2 regions of the Variovorax sp. LjRoot84 genome follow, and region 2 is predicted to be linked to the other one. Evidence: riboswitches for the same ligand, from Rfam matches in the RefSeq annotation. Region 2 holds a riboswitch; the other holds the start of a gene.
What was found. Region 2 has a riboswitch for glycine ahead of gcvT (glycine cleavage system aminomethyltransferase GcvT). Riboswitches for the same ligand answer to the same signal wherever they lie in the genome.
Positions count from the first base shown of each region.

Region 1: another riboswitch for glycine. It lies ahead of ACSQ9I_RS03190 (D-amino acid dehydrogenase); the one in region 2 lies ahead of gcvT (glycine cleavage system aminomethyltransferase GcvT).

Region 1 covers NZ_CAXUTE020000001.1:608,758-614,999, forward strand. Annotated here, with positions in the region: gene ACSQ9I_RS03170 (FIST signal transduction protein) at 1-344, shown strand, start outside; gene ACSQ9I_RS03175 (M20 aminoacylase family protein) at 482-1,657, opposite strand; gene ACSQ9I_RS03180 (tripartite tricarboxylate transporter substrate binding protein) at 1,667-2,653, opposite strand; gene ACSQ9I_RS03185 (LysR family transcriptional regulator) at 2,764-3,648, shown strand; gene ACSQ9I_RS03190 (D-amino acid dehydrogenase) at 3,658-4,926, opposite strand; glycine riboswitch at 5,012-5,117, opposite strand; glycine riboswitch at 5,133-5,223, opposite strand; gene ACSQ9I_RS03195 (FAD-dependent oxidoreductase) at 5,251-6,242, opposite strand, start outside.
Region 2 covers NZ_CAXUTE020000001.1:2,260,654-2,266,895, forward strand. Annotated here, with positions in the region: gene gcvP (aminomethyl-transferring glycine dehydrogenase) at 1-291, opposite strand, end outside; gene gcvH (glycine cleavage system protein GcvH) at 305-679, opposite strand; gene gcvT (glycine cleavage system aminomethyltransferase GcvT) at 704-1,900, opposite strand; glycine riboswitch at 1,912-2,029, opposite strand; glycine riboswitch at 2,050-2,136, opposite strand; gene ACSQ9I_RS11665 (hypothetical protein) at 2,174-3,082, opposite strand; gene ACSQ9I_RS11670 (hypothetical protein) at 3,215-3,751, opposite strand; gene ACSQ9I_RS11675 (TRAP transporter large permease) at 3,833-5,125, opposite strand; gene ACSQ9I_RS11680 (TRAP transporter small permease) at 5,122-5,634, opposite strand; gene ACSQ9I_RS11685 (TRAP transporter substrate-binding protein) at 5,711-6,242, opposite strand, start outside.

The sequences.
Region 1 (6,242 bases), 1.7 Mb from region 2:
GCCGCCGCAATGCGCAGGCCGCGCGCGCCGACCTGATGCGCGTGTGCGCCGAGGTCCGCGAAGAACTCGAGCCCCAGGAGCAGACGCTCGCGACCGCACGCGCCGTCGCGGCCGGCGAAGCCGAGGCCGCGCCCCATCCGGCGCGCCGCATCGCCGGCGCCGTGTACGTGAGCTGCTCGGGCCGCGGCGGCCCGCATTTCGGTGCGCCCGGGGCCGAGCTGCAGATCGTGCGCCATGCGCTCGGCGACGTGCCGCTGGTCGGCTTCTTCGCCGCCGGCGAGATCGCACGCCATCACCTCTACGGCTACACCGGCGTGCTGACCGTGTTCACCGCGGACGACTGAAAACTCACTGCCCTGCGTGCGCGAAAGCGCGAGAGTCCGGCGGGGAACACCGCGGAACCGGCTTTGCCGGGCCGCCGGTGTTGCCCCCGGAGAGGGGGTTGGCGGACCATACGAAGTGGGGGAGCCTGGGGGTGAGTTCAATCCCGCAGGAAGCGTTCGGTCAGAAGCACCCAGTATGCGGAGCCGATGGCGACGTTGTCGTCGTTGAAGTCGTAGCCGGGGTTGTGCACCATGCAGGCGCCGTGGCTGTCGCCCTCGCCATTGCCGATCAGCAGATAACTGCCGGGCACGCGCTCGAGCATGAAGGCGAAGTCCTCGCTGCCGGGCAGCGCCGGCGCCTGCAGCGTGACGCGCTCCGGGCCGAGCAGTTCGAGCGCCACTTCGCGCGCGAAGGCGGTTTCCTCGGGGGTGTTGACCAGCACCGCATAGCCGGGCCGCCAGTCGATCTGCGCCTTGACGCCGAAGCTCTCTGCCTGTGCCGCGACGAGCGCCTTGATGCGCTCTTCGAGCCTGCCGCGCACCTCGCGGTCGAGCGCGCGCACGCTGATCTCCAGCACGGCGCTCTGCGGGATCACGTTGTTGGCCTTTCCGGCATGGATGGCGCCCACCGTGACCACGGCCATCTGCAGCGGGTCGATGTTGCGCGACACCACGGTCTGCAGCGCCATCACGATGCTGGCCGCGGCGACGATAGGGTCGGCGGTGCGGTGCGGCATCGCGCCATGGCCGCCGATGCCGGCGAGCGTGACGGTGGCGTAGTCCGACGAGGCCATCGCCGGGCCTTCGCGCAGCGCCAGCCGGCCTTGCGGCAGGCCCGGCATGTTGTGCATCGCGAAGATCGCGTCGCACGGGTACTTGTCGAACAGGCCGTCCTCCATCATCCGCAGCGCGCCGCCGCCGCCTTCCTCGGCCGGCTGGAAGATCAGGTTCAGCGTGCCGTCGAAGCGGCCGCGTTCGGCGAGATGGTGTGCGGCGGCCAGCAGCATGGCCGTGTGACCGTCGTGGCCGCAGGCATGCATCACGCCGGCGTGGCTGCTCGCGTAGGCGAGGCCGGTGGCTTCGTCGATCGGCAGCGCATCCATGTCGGCGCGAAGGCCGAGCCGGCGCTTGCCCTTGCCGCGCACCAGCCGGCCCACCACGCCGGTGCCGCCGAGGCCGCGCTCGACCGCGTAGCCCCAGCTCTCCAGCTTCGCGGCGACCAGCGCCGAGGTGCGGTGCTCGTCGAAGGCCAGTTCGGGATGGTGGTGGATGTCGCGCCTGAGGCCGATGAATTCGCCGGCCTGCGCGTGCAATTGTTCGAGGAGTGTGCTCATGAGGCCAGCTTACTGCGGCTGCAGGTTGATCGACTTGGCGATGCTGCGGTAGCGGGCCGTTTCGGCCTCGAAGAACTTCGCCGATTCGGCCAGCGACATCGGCGCCGAAGCCACCTGCGTCTGGGCCGCGAGCTGGGCGCGCACGGTCGGGTCCTTCAGGGTCGCGCCGATCGCCTTGTGCAGGCGCTGCACCACTTCTTCCGGCGTGTTCTTCGGCACCATGAAGCCGCTCCAGATCTTGTAGGAGAAGTTCTTCAGCTCCTTGCCTTCGCTCACGGCCGGCACGTTCTTGAGCAGCTCGGAGCGCTGCGCGCCAAGCTGGCCGATCACCTTGAGCCGGCCCTGCTCGGCCAGCGCGCCCATGGCCGCGCTGTAGACCAGCACCGCGAAGTCCACCTGGCCGCCGCCGATGTCCTGCAGGAGCGGTGCGTTGCCCTTGTACGGCGCATGCATGAGCTTGATGCCGGCCTGCTGCTGCACGCTCTCGAGGATCAGGTGATAGAGCGATCCGACGCCCACGCTGCCGTAGCTCAGCGGCGCGTCGCCGGACTTGCGCGCCAGCGCGATCAGCTCGTCGACGGTGTTGGCCGGCAGGTCCTTGCGCGCGACGAAGACCATCACGGCGTCGGTCACCGGATGCACGAGGCGGAAGTCCTCGGCCTTGAGCTTGACGGCCGCATTGGCCAGCGGCGAGAGGATCACCTCGTTCGGCGAGCCCTGGAAGATGTAGTAGCCGTCGGCGGGCGCCGCCAGCACCTTCTGCGCAGCCATCGCGCCGCTGACGCCACCGAGGTTCTCCACCACGACCTGCTGGCCCAGTTCCTTGCCCAGCGGCACGGTGAAGATGCGCGCGGCGGCGTCGGAGGGCCCTCCGGCCGGGTAGGGAACCATCAGGCTGACGGGCTTCGTTGGATAGGTCTGCGCGAAGGCCGTGCTTGCGGCGAGCATGAGGCCGGCAAGAAGTAGGGTGCGCGAAGGTCGGGACAACGGTTTCATCGGGGCTCCGGTGGATGCGAGCGAATCGTAGGAGTCGTCAATCCGAACGTCCAATGCATTGTTGTCTGCATTAGCATGACTTCGATGCACTACTTTGCCGGGCACCCACGATGACGCTGGTTCAACTAAGGCATCTGATCTCGCTCGCAAAGAGCGGCTCCTTCAGCAAGGCCGCACAGGCCCAGCACCTGACCCAGCCGGCGTTGAGCCGCAGCATCCGCGCGCTCGAGGACGAACTGGGTATGCCGCTGTTCGACCGGGTCGGACGCCGCAACGAACTCACCGCTTTCGGGCGCGAAGTGCTGAACCGCGCGCGCCAGCTGGTGTTCGAGGCCGACGAGTTGCGCGACAGCGGCCGGCTAATGCGCGAGGGGCAGGGCGGCGTGATCCGCATCGGCATGGGCTCGGGTCCCGGCGCGATGCTGATGACGCCTTTTCTGATGCGCATGGCGACCCGCCATCCGAAGATGCGCGTGGTCGTGTCGCGCGGCGGCACCGATTTGCTGGCGCAGGCGCTGCGCGCGCGCACGCTCGATGCGCTGGTGGTCGATGCGCGTTCGCTGAAGCCCGCGGCCGACCTGGAGCTGAGCGCGCTGCACGAAATGCGCGGCGTCTTCATGTGCCGCCGCGGCCATCCGCTCGCGCGGCTTCGCAGCGCGGTGAGCTTCGAGGCGGTCCAGCGCTATCCCGTAGCCTCCACGCCGCTGAGCGACGAGGTGGCGCGCACCTTGGTCGAAGCCTATGGACCCGAGGCGCACCCGGCACTCTGCGTGACGCTGCAGTGCGAGGAAGTCCCGAGCCTGGTGGAGGTGGTGCGCCGGAGCGACGCCGTGCTGCTGGCCATTCGCGCGGCGGCGCCAGACCTGGTCGAGCTGAAGATGAAACCCGAGCTGAATGGCGTCGCGCGTTTCGGCCTCGTGACCTTGCGCCGGCGCACCGAGGCGCCGGCGCTGCCGATCCTGCGCGAGCTGATGCAGGAGTTGCTGCGCGACTGAGACTGAGACCTAGGAGGTGGCGAAAGCGAAGTCGACCTCGGGCTTGAGGCCGCTCACGATGCGCGCGATCGATTTGCCCGAGCCGCAGGCGTGGGTCCAGCCCAGCGTGCCGTGGCCGGTGTTGAGGAACAGGTTCGGCAGCTTCGTTTTGCCGATCAGCGGCACGTTGCTGGGCGTCGCCGGCCGCAGTCCGGTCCAGAACTGGGCTTGCGTGCTGTCGCCGGCGCCAGGGAACAGCTCTTCGACGCGCCGCACGATGGCCTCGCAGCGCACGCGGTTCAGGTCGCGGTCGTAGCCGTTGAGTTCGGCCGTGCCGGCGATGCGCAGGCGGTCGCCGGTGGCCGAGGTGTAGCGCGAGAACACCAGCTTGTACTCGTCGTCGGTCAAAGAGACCTGGTGCGCCTTCGAGGCATCCTTCACCGGCAGCGTGACCGAGTAGCCCTTGGCCGGGTAGATCGGCAGCCGGATGCCCAGCGGCGTCGCGTAGAGCGGGCTCAGCGAGCCCATCGCCAGCACGAAGGCGTCGCCGCGGATGCGCTGGAAGCGGCCTTCGTTGTCTGTCGCTTCCACGTGGTCGATGCTGCCGCCTGCTTCGCGCAGCGCGGTCACGGTGTGGCTCATGAGGAAGTTCACGCCGGCCGCAGAGGCCAGTGCGACCAGTTCGCGCGCGAAGCGGTTGGCATCGCCAGATTCGTCTTCGGCCGTGTAGGTGGCGCCGGCCAACCGGGGCCGGATGTGGGCTAGCGCGGGCTCGATCTTCACCGCCTCGTCGGCCGAGATCACCTGGCGCTCGCAGCCCAGTGCGCGCATCTGCTCGGCCGGCTTCAGCGCGCCGTCGAATTCCTTCTGTGTCGTATAGAAGTGCAGGATGCCCTGGGTGCGCTGGTCGTAGCTGAGACCGGTGTCGCGGCGCAGCTGCTGCAGCGTGTCGCGGCTGTAGGTGCCCAGGCGCACGATCTGCTCGATGTTGTGGCGCGTGCGCGCCGGCGTGCATTCGCGCAGGAACTGCAGGCCCCAGAGCCACTGGCGCATGTCGGCGCGGATGCGAAAGAGGAGCGGTGCATCTTCCTTGCCGAGCCATTGCAGCACCTTGAGCGGCGCGCTCGGGTTGGCCCAGGGTTCGGCATGGCTGACCGAGATCTGGCCGCCGTTGGCGAAGCTGGTTTCGGCAGCCGGTGTGGCCTGCCGGTCGATCACGGTCACTTCGTGGCCGAGTTGCTGGAGGTAGTAAGCCGAGGTCACGCCGAGCAGGCCGGCGCCGAGAACGATCACGCGCATTTCGAGAACCTTTGAGGTTGCAGCGCTTGAACGCAACGGAAACGGAAGCTCGAAAAAGAAAGCAACCGGACCATGCGTCCAAGTTGCCGCTCCCCCTGTCCTCGGTACCTGAGAGATTCACCCGCTGCGCCCGCAGCAGGTTTGCTCCTTCGGTGCATCACATGGCGTGATGGCTCTCCAGACGGCTTTGACAGTTGATGCAGTACAGGCTCATCTCGTGAGCCGACCTGAGCGTTTATGGGAGTTTGCGCCTTCGGTGGAGCCGCTTCCCGCGGCCCGCTCTCCTGCAGTGCAGCAATTGTAAGGCGGCGGGGACGCGCGCGGCTACGGATTTCTGAAGGCGAACTCGAGCTCGGGCCTGAGGCCGCTCACGATCCGGGCAATCGACTTGCCGGCGCCGCAGGCGTTGATCCAGCCGCGCGCGCCCGGCGCGACATTGAGGAACAGGTTGAACAGGCGGGTCTTGCCGATCATCGGCAGCCCGTCCCGGCTGACGGCATGCACGACCGTTTCGAGGGAGGCATGCGCCGTGTCGGCCGCGCCGGGCAGCAGCGTTTCGATGCGGCGCAGGATGGCGTCGACGCGGTCCGAATCGGGCTCGCTCTCTTCGTCGAAGCTGGCGCGTACCGTGGCGGAGACCCGCAGGCAGTCGCTGCCCGGCGTTTCGATGCGCCGGATGCCCAGCTTGCCCTGCCGGTCGCGCAGCGCGACGCGCGGTGCGCGAGTCGCGTCCTTGAGAGGGATCGTGACGATGTATTCGCGCAGGAAGCGAAAAGGCATGGCGATCTTCAGCTTTTCGGCGTGCATCGCGCTGGAGATGCCGAGCGCCAGCACATAGGCCTGGCCGCGCAGGACGACGGGCTGGCCATCGGCATCGAGCAGCTCGACATGGTCGATGCGGCCTGCGCGCTCCTCCAGGGAGATCACCGTGTGCTGGGTCAGGAAGCGCACGCCGGCCGCGCGGCACAGGAACACCATGCTGGCCGCGAACTGGGCCGGGTCGCGCGCCGCCGGATCGTCGAGCGAATAGGCTGCGCCGGCGAGCTCGCCGCGCAGGGCCTGCAGGGCCGGCTCGATGCGCAGCGCCTCTTCGGCGGAGACCAGGCGCTCCTCGCATCCCAGATCTTTCCAATGAGAGGCGCGCGCCAGCCGGGCGTTGAAGGCGTCGGCATCGGTGTAGATGCTCAGCAGGCCCGGGTTGCGCTGGCCCGGGGGCACGCCGACTTCGTCGCGCAACGAACGCACGATGTCGCGGCTGTAGGCGCCCAGGCGGACGAGGTGTTCGATCGGCTTGGATTTCGGCGCCTCGCCGATGG
Region 2 (6,242 bases):
GTGGGTGCCGTAGTAGCCCTGGCCGATGAAGTTCTTCGCCACCTTGTTCTTCGCCGCAATGGCCTTCAGCTCGGCCAGCGCGTCGGCCTCCGTCACCGAGGCGGGCAGGCGCATCGGCTTCGTGCGGCGGATGGCCGGCGGCACGATGCCGTCGATCAGCTCGGCGCGGGTGGTCGAGCCGACGGCGGCGAGCATGCGCGCTTCGTCATCGGCCTCGATGCCGATATGGCGGGCGATGAATTCCTCGGCGTTCTCGAGTTCGCTGAGGGAGGGCAGGGAAGACTTCGGCATTGGCGTGTTCGGTTCAGTTTTCGTCGGCGAACTTTTGATAGGTGGTGGCGTCGAGCAGTGCATCGAGCTGCGAGGCGTCGCTGATCTTCATCTTGAAGAACCAGCCGCCCGCTTCGGGCGCGCTGTTGGCCAGCGAAGGGTCGGCGCGCAGCGCCTCGTTGACTTCGGTGATCTCGCCCGTGATGGGCATGAACACGTCGGCCGCCGCCTTGACCGACTCGACCACGCCGGCGACATCGCCCTGGCTGTAGCTCTTGCCGACTTCCGGCAGGTCGACGAAGACCACGTCGCCCAGCGCATCCTGCGCATGAACGGTGATGCCGACGGTGGCGACGCCGTCGCCGACCGCCTGGACCCACTCGTGGTCCCTGGTGTACTTGATGCTCATGAAAGGCTCCTTGAAGAAAAGAATTCAACCGCGGTAGTAGTGCTGCGGCACGAAGGGCATGGTGCTCACCTCCATCGGCACCGGCTTGCCGCGCACGATGGCCTGGATGCGGGTGCCGGGCTCGGCATAGGCGAGCGCGACGTACGCCATCGCGACTGGCCGGTCGACCGTGGGGCCGAGCAGGCCGCTGGTCACCTGGCCGATGGGCGCGCCCTCGAAGGATTCGAGCAGCGTGCCATCGCGCACCGGCACGCGCTCCAGCGCCACCAGGCCGACGCGCTTGCGCTTGAGCGTGTGGTGGTCCAGGTGGCCTGCGACGCCATTGGCCGCCGTGAGTTGCGCCAGCACCTTGGCCGCGCCCGGAAAGCCGCCTTCGCGCGCACCGCCGGTGCGCCGCACCTTCTGGATCGCCCAATTGAGCGAGGCTTCGACCGGCGTGGTGGTCTCGTCGATGTCGTTGCCGTAGAGGCACAGGCCCGCTTCGAGCCGCAGCGAATTGCGCGCACCCAGGCCGACGGGCTTGACCTCGGGCTGGGCGAGCAGCAGCCGCGCGAGCGCTTCGGCATCCTTGGCGGCCACCGAGATCTCGAAACCGTCCTCGCCCGTGTAGCCGCTGCGCGTGGCAAAGGCCGCGATGCCGCCGATCTGCACCGCGCCGCCGGTCATGAAGACGAAGCGCTCGATGCCGGGCGCGAGCCGGGCCAGCGCGGTCACGGCCTGCGGGCCCTGCAGCGCCAGCAGGGCGTGGTCGGGCATCGGCAGCACCTGGCAGCGCGCGCCGATCCTGGCCTGGATGTGCGCGATGTCGGCCACCTTGCAGGCGCCATTGACGATCACGAACAGCGAGTCGTGGCCTTCGTTGAAGAACATCAGGTCGTCGAGGATGCCGCCTTCGTCGTTCAAGAGCAGGCCGTAGCGCTGCTTGCCCGGCGCCAGGCCGATCACGTCGACCGGCATCAGGCTCTCGAACGCGGCGGCGGCATCGGGTCCAGCCAGGCGCAGCTGGCCCATGTGGGAGATGTCGAACAGGCCGGCGGCCTCGCGCGTGTGCTTGTGCTCGGCCATCAGGCCGGCGGGGTACTGCACCGGCATCACATAGCCCGCGAAGGGCACCATGCGGGCGCCGAGCTCCAGGTGCAGGTCGTAGAGCGGGGTCTTTTGCAGATCGTCGGATGCGGAGGCCAAGGCACTCTCCAAAGGGGCAGTCCAGATCCATGACATTCTTGCCATGGGCCACCCCTGCTGTCCGCTTTACCTGAGAGATTCGCCCCACGATCGGGGTTTGCTCCTTCGGTGGACGGCACTGCGAACAAAAAACGCGATGCGCCGCCTCTCTCCAGCAAGGAAACGCCCGGAAAATGGGGCGCTTCGTCAGTCCTTTTGCCTGAGCGTTCGGGCCCGTTTTTCGAGGGGACCTGCGCCTTCGGCGGCCCCGCGCTGCGAGGCTCTCTCCTGACCTGCCCGAGTGTAAGGGATGAGCCCGGTCCTGGCCGCTCAGGAGCGCTCCAGGCGCAGCCGCCTGAGCAGAAACTTCTCCCACAGCTTGTCGGCGACGAGCTGCAGGGAGCTGCGAATGTGCGCTCTGGCATTGCGCGCGTCGTAGGGCGAGCGGATGTCGGCGCCCAGCTGCCGGGCGCGCACGCTGAGCATGCTCTCCGAGAGAACGCAGCGCGCCTTCATGCGCAGGTCGTCGAAGTTCTCCGGCGAGAGCGCTCTGGCCTTGTGCCATTCGTGGGACCACTTGAATCTGCGCTGCCTGGACGGATCGCTCTCGTCCTTGATCAGCCAGGCTGACACGAATTCGACATAGGCCTCGTCGACGCTGTCGCGAAACAGACGGTGCTCGGGTTCGAAGCGGTCGTAGACCAGCGAATCCAGGAATTCGTTGCCCGGCGAAAGCGCACCGAGCTGGCGGCGCAGGTTGCCGTTCATCGCGAAGCAGTAGGTCGAAACCCATTCGAGCAGGGGACCGAGCGGCGTCATCGTCGAGCGCGGAAAATCGTTGATCTCGCCGAAGAGCCACGGGCCCGGGTGCAGCCCCAGCCTCTTGATTTCACCGCCGAAGCCGGCCACCCTGCGTTCGCTCCATCCGTGGTTTCGCGCGACGGTGTCGTTCGAAAAGATCCACACGTCGGGCTCGCCGCTGCGGGCAAGAATGGCTGCGACTCCTTGGTCCCACCCAGTGAATTCGCGGTTGGAGTTGTCGCCTGCGATGACGAAGCCCTCCTCGAATTCCGCATTGCGCAATGCTTCGCCTCCGGTGGACCTGGCGTTGTCGACGATCGCGAGAACGACACGATCGCTCTCGCCGGCCAACTGCCTTCGCAGCTTGGTCAGCACCTGGACCGAATGATCACGATGCTGACTCCCGTACTCCAGATGAACAAAACCGTAGTTCGTCATGCCTGTTGACAGAAAAAAGAAGGGAGGGTTGGGGCGCCGGATGGGCGCGACGCGACGAGTATCCCTCCTCGTCTTGTCAGCGGAGACGCCGAGTTTGCCCGGATGCGGCCATGGCGGCCGTCGGGGCCGGTTTCAATGCACGAGCTGGGGCGGCAGCAGCTTGTCGATGCGTTCGCGGATCGACGTGGCGCGCTCGGCACCCGCGAGCTTCTCGATCTCGCCGAGCATGGCGGATGCGGCGGCCAGCATCGACTCCCGGTCGCGCGCTTCGCGCAGCAGCTCGCGGAACTGCCCGGCCAGGATCGGATCGCGCCTGACGAACATGCGCTCGCACAGGTCGAACAGGAACATCCGCGTGGTGGCGAGCGAACGCTTGCCGTCGAAGACATCCGCCGCGACCGGCGGCTCGGGGCTCGCGTCGGACGCCGGAGCTGCCTGCACCGGCGGCGCCACGGCGGGCGTAGCGGGTTGCGAACGATGCAGATAGCCCTCCTGCACCAGGTGCAGCGCCACGCGGCCGGCCTCGTCGCGGCTGCCGAAGAGCTGGCCGAAGTCGGTGACCGAGCGCTGGCCGTCGGCCATCAGCAGCAGGGCGCGCTCGCGCTGGCCCAGCGTGCGGCGGCCCGGCTGGAGTTCTTGGCGCGCTTTCTCGGTCTTGATGAGGAACATGGGATGCTCGGGCGTTCGGGGTCGAGCGCCGCAGCATCGGGGATCCGCATGACATCCTCGTGAATGACCGGGCCGCTGCCGCTATTTGAAGCCCCACAAACGCGGCAGCCAGGTGCTGAGCGCCGGAACGAAGGTCAGCACCAGCAGCACGGCCGCGTGCGCCCACAGGAAGGGCACGAGCTCGCGCACCAGCTGCGACATCGGCACCTTCGAGACGTTGCAGGTCACGAACAGCAGGCCGCCTACCGGCGGCGTGATCATGCCGAGCGTGAGGTTGTAGATCACGATCATCGCGAAGTGGACCGGGTCGATGCCGAGCTTGATGGCCACCGGCGCGAGGATGGGTGCCAGCACCATCACGCCGGGCAAGGGCTCGATGAAGATGCCGAAGAGCAGCAGGAAGACGTTCACGATGATCAGGAACATCCACGGCGAGAGCTGCATGCTGACCAGCCATTCGGCCAGGGACTGGGGAACGCCTTCGATGGTCAGGATCCAGGCGAAGGAGGCCGACAGCCCGATGATGATCAGCACCGAGGCCGACAGCAGCGCCGAGCGCGCGAGGATGTCCGGCAGCGCCTTCCATTCGAGCGTGCGGTAGACGAACTTGCCGCACACCAGCGCATAGAACACCGCCACCACCGAGGCCTCGGTGGGCGTGAACCAGCCGGCGCGCATGCCGCCGAGGATCACCACCGGCAGCAGGATGGCGGGGATGGCTTTCCAGGTGGTCAGCAGCACTTCGCGCCAGGGCGGCATGCCGCCGTCGCCGCGGTAGTTGCGCTGCTTGGAAACGTAGAAGTTCACCACGCACATCGCGACCGCGATCAGCAGGCCGGGAACGAGGCCGGCCACGAACAGGCTGCCGACCGACACGCTGTCGTCCTGCAGCGCGTAGATGATCATGATGATCGAGGGCGGAATGATCGGGCCGACGATCGCGGTCGAGGCCGTCAGCGCCGCCGCGTAGGAGCGGTGGTAGCCGGCCTTCTCCATCATCCTGATGAGCATCGAGCCCGGCCCCGCGGCATCGGCCAGCGCCGAGCCCGAGATGCCCGAGAAGAAGGTGAGCGAGACCACGTTGGTGTAGCCGAGCCCGCCGCGCCGGTGGCCGACGAACTGGCCCGCGAAGCGCAGCAGCACCTCGGTCAGCGAGCCGCCGCTCATGAGTTCGGCCGCCAGGATGAAGAAGGGCACCGCCATCAGCGGGAAGCTGTCGATGCCGGTGAAGGTTTCCTTCAGCAGCACCATCAGCGGATAGGACTCGGCGAGGATCAGCGTCGCGGCCGTGGCCAGGCCCAGCGCGAAGGCCACGGGCACGCCGATCGCGAGGAACAGGCAGGCCGACAGGATCAGGATGATGCTGGCGTTCATAGCGAGGCGCTCGCGGTCGCATCGAAGTGCGCGTCGGACGCGAACTCGCGCTTTTGCACGTAGCCGCGCACGATCAAAAGCCAGTGGACGATGAGCAGCACGCCGCCGATCGGCATCGCGCTGTAGATGTAGGCAAAGGGAATCTGCGTGACGGCGGTCAGCTGGAACATGGTGCGCTCCATGTAGAGCCAGCCGTACCAGACCATGAAACCGAAGAAGGCGAAGAGCAGCGCCGCGACCACGGCGCGGACCGCGACCGCGCCCCTGGGCGGCAGCGCGTCCTGCAGGTTCTCGACCGCGATGTGGCCGCCGTAGCGCAGCACCGGGCCGGCGCCGAGGAAGGTGAGCCAGATCATCATGTGGCGCGAAACCTCTTCGGCCCATTCGAGCGAATTGCTCGTGAGGTAACGCATCCCCACGTTGATGAAGATGATGACCGACATCGATGCGAGCAGCAGAATCAGCGCCCAGCGGTTCGCGGCCAGAAAGTAGTGTTCGAAGGTTTTCATATCAAAACAAAACCGCCCGGTGCCACTGCGGGTTCACCGGGCGGGAGTGCCGCAACGCGGCACGCGCGTTGCCGCGCTACTTGACGTCGCTGATCTTCTTGATGTTGTCGGCGCCGAATTCCTTGGCATAGCCGGTGTAGGCCGGCTTCAGCGCTTCGCGGAAGGCGGCACCGTCGACGGTGCGCACGACCTTCATGCCGTCCTTCTCGAGCTGGGCGATGCCGCTGTTCTCGTCGTCGTTGACCTTCTTGCGCTGCGCCGCGCCGGCCTTCCTGGCGGCTTCGACGAAGACCTTCTTGTCGGCATCCGACAGCTTGTTCCAGACCTTGGGCGATAGCAGCAGCAGTGCCGGCGAGTAGACATGGCCGGTCAGCGAGAGATGCTTCTGCACCTGCGCGAACTTGGAGGACAGGATCACGGGAATCGGGTTCTCCTGGCCGTCGACCGTGCCCTGCTGCAGCGCGCCGAACAGTTCGGGGAAGGCCATCGGCGTCGGCAGGATGCCGAAGGTGCGGTAGCCGTCCATGTGCACCTTGTTCTCCATCGTGCGCATCTTGAGGCCCGCGGCGTCCTGCGGCTTCACGATGTCGCGCTTGCTGTTGGTCATG